One region of the Clostridium amazonense genome, then DNA from elsewhere that is predicted to be linked to it. Evidence: riboswitches for the same ligand, from Rfam matches in the RefSeq annotation. Region 1 holds a riboswitch; the other holds the start of a gene.
What was found. Region 1 has a riboswitch for cobalamin ahead of AC07E4_RS12295 (DUF4430 domain-containing protein). Riboswitches for the same ligand answer to the same signal wherever they lie in the genome.
Positions count from the first base shown of each region.

Region 1 (3,222 bases):
AATTGTATCCGATTCGTTAACTAAGAAAAAAGATGAGACGTTAAAGTCAGAAGTAGTAATTGCAGCTACAGGAAGAAAAGGTGCAGATTGGCTTAATAATATGTGTGAAAAGCATAATGTGAATCATAGAGCTGGAACTGTAGATATAGGGGTAAGAGTTGAAATTAGAAATGAAATAATGGAAAAAGTAAATAATGTTTTATATGAATCAAAATTAATTGGTTATCCAGCTCCTTTTGATGATAAAGTAAGAACATTTTGTCAAAATCCAGGTGGATTTGTTTCTCAAGAAAACTATGATAACAATTTGGCTATAGTAAATGGTCATTCTTATAAAGAAAAGAAATCTAATAATACAAACTTAGCAATATTAAGTTCACATAATTTTTCAGCACCATTTAATAAACCTATTGAATATGGAAAGAAAGTTGCAGAACTTGTTAATCTTTTAGGTGGAGGAAGCATTTTAGTTCAAAGATACGGAGATATAATAGATGGAAAACGTACTTGGGAAAAAGAATTAAAACAATCTAATGTAGTGCCAACACTTAAAGATGCTGTAGCAGGAGATTTAACTTCAGCAATTCCATATAGAACAATGACTAATATAGTGAATTTTATAGAAGCTATGAATACATTAGTTCCAGGATTTGCAAGCAAAGAAACTCTTTTATATGGACCAGAAATAAAATTTTATAGCAATAAAATAGACATAGATAGAAACTTTGAAACCAATATAAATGGATTGTATTGTTTAGGAGATTCATCAGGCTGGACAAGAGGACTGATGATGGCATCTGTAATGGGTGTCTTAATGGCAAGAGTATTAACGGATAAAGAATATTAAAAGAAAGAATGATAAGATTAATTCTTATCATTCTTTCTGCTTTTAATTGTCGAAAGATAATAACAATAAAGAATGTTTGAAAATGTTGCAAAACTGCAAACGCTGTAATATAATGTATACGAAAAGAGAATATGGAAATTGAGTAGGTTCTTTTTAAGCAATTAGAAAGTTAAAATGGAAAATGGTGAAAATCCATTACAGCCCAACGTTACTGTAATACTGATGAAACCTTTAAAACCACTGAGATAAAAGTCTTGGGAAGGAAAGGGAGTAAAAAGAAGTTAAGTCAGGAAACATGCCTATTTAGGATTGAATCTTTCGTGGGAGAGATGAAATATCATTAAGTTGTATGAATGCTTAAGTTTTTATGCTTTAATTATATTAAAGTTTATACAAAATGTGTTATTTTAAAGTCCCAGTTGGGGCTTTTTTTATTTTTATAAAAATTAAATATAAAATATTTAAGCATTAAAATTAGTATGAATAAATTTAATGTGTCGGCAAACTATAAAGGGGGGATTAGATGAAAAGAAACCATAGAATACTAGTAGCTATCATTTTGAGTTTTATTATGACTATTTGTTTAGGATGTGGTGCAGGAAATAAGGATTTAAAGACTAGCAAATATGATAATAAAGCAAAAGTAGAAAAAAGTATTGATAAAAAGGGTAATAAAGCTAAAGAAAAAACTGATAAAAAAAATGAAATAAAAAAAGAAAATAGTATAAAAAATAATACAGAAAAAGAAGCGGTCAAAAAAGAAGAAATAAAAAAGGAAGACACTAAAATTGAAAATAATAATGGCAATCAATCATCAGAAGAAAAACAAATAAAAGAAAATAATAATGAAAAAGAAAAAAATGAAACAGTAGTGAAAGATGAAAATAAAAACAATAAAGTAGAAGAAGACACATTTACTATGATAATAGGAAAAGATGTTAAAGGATATACTGGAAATGAATCAAGTGTTGTAGAAGAAATTACAATAAAAATTTATTCTAAAAAAAGTGCAATGCAGTATTTAAGGGAAAATACTTCTATGCAAGAAAATGGAGGATTTATTTTTGAAATTAATGGTATACATAATCATTATCCAATACCAGAATCAGAAAAAACTCCAGAACAAAAGAAAAATGGGGTATTAGGTATTGATTGGTTTATATATCTTAATGATAAAAAAACACCAGTAGGAGCAAATGATGTATATCCACAAAAGGGTGATGTTCTTCTATTTGATTTTCATGAGTGGGATAAAAGAGAATTTTTACCACCAGAAGATTAAAAGATAAAATATGGGGGATGAAATGAGAAATATGAAAAGATTAAAAGAAAAATTTGTAGGCTTATTTTTAATTTTATCAATGATTATATGCTTATCATTTTCTACTGTACTTGCAGTGGAAAATGACAGAATATATGGAAAAGATAGGATATCTACTTCGATTGAAATAAGTAAGAAAGGTTGGCAAAACGACTCTGAGTATGTTTTTATTGCTCAAGGATATGATTTTGCAGATGCATTGTCTGTAGCACCATTAGCTAAAAAATTTAATGCACCTATTTTACTTAATGGAAATATTCAACTAAGAGAAGATACAATAAATGAATTAAAAAGATTAAAACCAAAGAAAGTATTTATATTAGGCGGAGAAAGAGTTATAAGCAAATCTGTAGAAACTCAACTTAAAAATATAAATATAAATGAAATAGAAAGAATATATGGACAAACAAGATACGAAACAGCATTAAAAATTAATAAAAAATTAGGAAAAAGTGATGCTTTATTTATAACTAATGGACAATCTTATGCAGATGCATTATCAGTATCGCCAATAGCAGCACAAAAAGGAATACCAATACTATATACTAAAAATAATGAAATTCCTAAAGAAGTAAATGAGTACATAAAGGGTAATAAAATATTTAATGTATATGTTATTGGTGGAGATGGTGTAATAAATGATAGTGTACTAAAAAATATACCAAACTCTGAAAGAATATTTGGAAAAGATAGGTATGAAACTAACAGGGAAGTTTTAAAAAAGTTTTCTAATGATTTAAAATATGAAAATATTTATTTTGTTACAGGAAATGACTTTCCAGATGCATTGTCAATATCTACACTTGCTGCAGATAAAAAAGCACCAGTGATACTAACTAATAAAAATATAAATAGTGATGTAGAAAAAATTATAAATTCTAACATAACATCTCTAAGTAAATTTATTGCTATAGGTGGACCAGAAGTAGTACCACAAAACATATTAGATAAATTTAAAATGAACTTTGAAATTATAAAATTATCAAAGGACAATGAAAGATTTGGAGATGAAAAGAAAACTAGAGACATAAAAAGTGACATATTAGTAACTGGA
Region 1 is NZ_JBWKMH010000028.1:182,638-185,859, forward strand. Features, by position in the region: gene AC07E4_RS12290 (NAD(P)/FAD-dependent oxidoreductase) at 1-847, shown strand, start outside; cobalamin riboswitch at 975-1,164, shown strand; gene AC07E4_RS12295 (DUF4430 domain-containing protein) at 1,371-2,129, shown strand; partial or broken gene AC07E4_RS12300 (cell wall-binding repeat-containing protein) at 2,152-3,222, shown strand, end outside.

Region 2 (3,222 bases), on a different contig from region 1:
TGTACTTTGGGGATTTGGTGCCATGGGAAGTGGAATGGCAAGGGTTTTATTGAGAAGAAAAGGTATAGAGATAGTTGGTGTATGTGATATGCATCCAGAGAGAGCAGGAAAAAGTATATTTGATATATTAGGCGTGGAAAGAGGAGATAGAAAAGATATTGTTGTTAATGGAAATATAGAAGAAGTTTTAACAGAAAAGTGTTGTGATATTTGTTTGTGTGCAACGGATTCATTCACTAAAAAAGCATTTCCAAAATTAAAATTTGTTTTAGAAAAGAAGGTTAATGTAATTTCTACAGCAGAAGAAATGTCTTATCCTAAGGCACAGAATCCAGAGATTGCAGAAGAATTAGATAGAATAGCTAAAGAAAATGGAGTGTCTATTTTAGGAACAGGTATAAATCCAGGCTTAATAATGGATTTATTAGTAGTATGTTTAACTGGTTGTATGACTGATGTAGAGCATATAGAAGCAAAGAGAGTTAATAGTTTGTCACCATTTGGACCAGCAGTAATGGAAGAGCAAGGTGTGGGAATTAGTGTAGATGCTTTTAAAGAGGGCGTTGAAAATGGTAGTTTAGCAGGTCATGTAGGTTTTGCAGAATCAATTAAAATGATAGGAGATGCTATAGGATTTAAAATTGATAAATTTGAACAACAAATGGAGCCTATAGTTACAAAGGTAGATAGAAAGGCACCATATGGATTTGCTGCAACTGGAGATGTAGCAGGTGTTAATATGACAGGTCAAGGATATGTTAATGGTGAAGTTAAAATAGATATGATACATCCTCAACAAATAGAACCAGAACTAGAAGGAACATATACTGGAGATTATATTACAATAAAAGGAACTCCAAAAGTTAATATGTCTATAAAGCCAGAAGTTGATGGTGGATTAGGCACAATAGCAATGTGTGTCAATATGATTCCACATGTTATAAATGCACATCCAGGATTGAAAACAATGATAGATTTGCCAGTGCCTAGAGCAATTATGGGAGATTATAGAGATTATATTAGAAAATAAAAAATATATCTTTAAATTTGACTTTTCAAAAAATTACCTATAGAATTGTAAATGAAAAGTAAATATGTAAATAGGTAAAATATATGTAAATATATACAATACTAAAAGGGAAGTTAGGTGAAAGTCCTACACGGTGCCGCCGCTGTAAAAGAGGAGTTTTTCTATAAAAATATCCACTGGAATAATTTCTGGGAAGGAGTAGAAAAATGTTGATACTTAAGTCAGAATACCTGCCTATTTAAAAACACTTTAACTCTACGGACTATAGGGGGTGCAGATGATAAAAGAAATAATTATATTTTATTGAATTTCTTAGTGCAACTTTGTTGTCTAGGAAATTTTTTTTGCGTTAATTTAAAAAATGAAGGGGTATGAAAAAAATATGAATAAGAAACTAGTAAACTTAATAGCAATTACATTAATAGGAGCATCAACAATAAGTTTTGTTGGATGTAGTAATAACAGTAAAAAAACTGATTCAAATGTAAATAAAAGTGTAGCATCAGCAGAAAATAAAAATAATGAAAGTAAGGAAGTAAAAGATGAGAAAGTTGAAAAAAAGCAATATCCATTAACTATAAAAGATGACTCAGGACGAACTGTTACATTAGAAAAAAAACCAGAAAAAATAGCTGCAATATCAGGAACAATTTTAGGACCATTATATGCTGTTGGTGGGGAATCAATAGCTAAGGCTGACACTAAAGGTGGTGCGCCAACACCAGAAGGTTCAAAAGATTTACCAACCATTGGACATGTTGCAAATATAGATGTAGAAAAACTTATACAATTACAACCAGACTTAGTATTAGCACAATGTGGAATACATGATAGATACAAAGAGATATTTGAACAAAATAATATTCCATACATAATGTTAGAAATGAAAAGTTATGATGATGTTGTGGACAAACTTCAAGTATTAGGGAATATTGTTCAAAATCAAGATAAGTCTGAAGAACTTATAAAAACATTAAAAACAAAAGTGGAAGATATTACTCAAAAACTTCCTAAAGAACAAAAGAAAGTTGCAATTTTATATGTAACAAGCAAAGATGTATCATTAAAATTAAATAGTAGCATTGTAGGAAATTCGTGTGAAATACTTAATATAAAAAATATAGCAGAAGGTGAAAAACCAACTAAAATGGGTTCAGATAGTACCCCATTTAGTATGGAGAAAATAGTAGAACAAGATCCAGATATGATTTTAGTAACAACAATGGTATCTTCAGATGAACAGGCAAAAGAAACTATTAAAAGAGAATTAGAAGGAAATCCAGCATGGAGTGGATTGAAAGCTGTAAAAGAAGGGAAAATAGAGTATTTACCTCAAAAATACTTTTTATATAATCCAGGAGAAAAATTTTATGAGTCTATAGAATATATGGCAAAGGCCGTTTATCCAGAGGTATATGGTAATGTTAAAAAATAATGAAAGTGAAAAAATATTATTGAGAGAGAATAAAAATAAGAGATTAATAATATTTACATTATTAATCTTATCAATTGCAAGTTTTTTAATTAGTAATTGTATAGGTTCTGTGAATATTTCAGTTAAGGATATAGTTTTTTCTATTTTGGGAAAAAGCACTTCAGCAAATGAACAAATAATAAAAAATATTAGATTGCCAAGAGCTATATTGTCAGTATTAGTAGGAACAAACTTAGCACTTTCAGGATGTATACTGCAGGGGATTATGCATAATCCCCTTGCAGATCCACATATAATAGGGGTTTCATCTGGTGCTGGTCTTTTAGGAATAATTATTTTGATAATATTTCCGGAAAAAATAGATTTATTGCCTATAGTAGCTTTTATAGGAGCAATGGGTGCAGCTATGCTTATATATGCATTAGCATGGAAAAGAGGAATAAATACAGTAAGAATAATACTTGCAGGAGTTGCAGTATCAACTTTATTAGGTGCTGGAATATCTGCTATTATGGTATTTTATAGCGACAAAGTACATGGTGCATTAATGTTTATGAATGGGGGACTTTCAGGGAGAAGTTGGCCTTATGTAAAAATAATATTACCATATACTATATTTGGATTAATATGTTGTATGTTATTTTCAGAAAAGCTAAATATATTAACTCTTGGAGATGATGTTGCTAGATCTCTTGGCTTAAATGTTGAACTTTCAAGAATTGGATTTACAGCATTAGCAGCAATACTAGCAGCTAGT
Region 2 is NZ_JBWKMH010000010.1:377,272-380,493, forward strand. Features, by position in the region: gene ord (2,4-diaminopentanoate dehydrogenase) at 1-1,030, shown strand, start outside; cobalamin riboswitch at 1,086-1,282, shown strand; gene AC07E4_RS06125 (ABC transporter substrate-binding protein) at 1,413-2,465, shown strand; gene AC07E4_RS06130 (FecCD family ABC transporter permease) at 2,452-3,222, shown strand, end outside.
Region 2: linked by a shared signal. The riboswitch ahead of AC07E4_RS06125 (ABC transporter substrate-binding protein) and the one ahead of AC07E4_RS12295 (DUF4430 domain-containing protein) in region 1 are both predicted to bind cobalamin.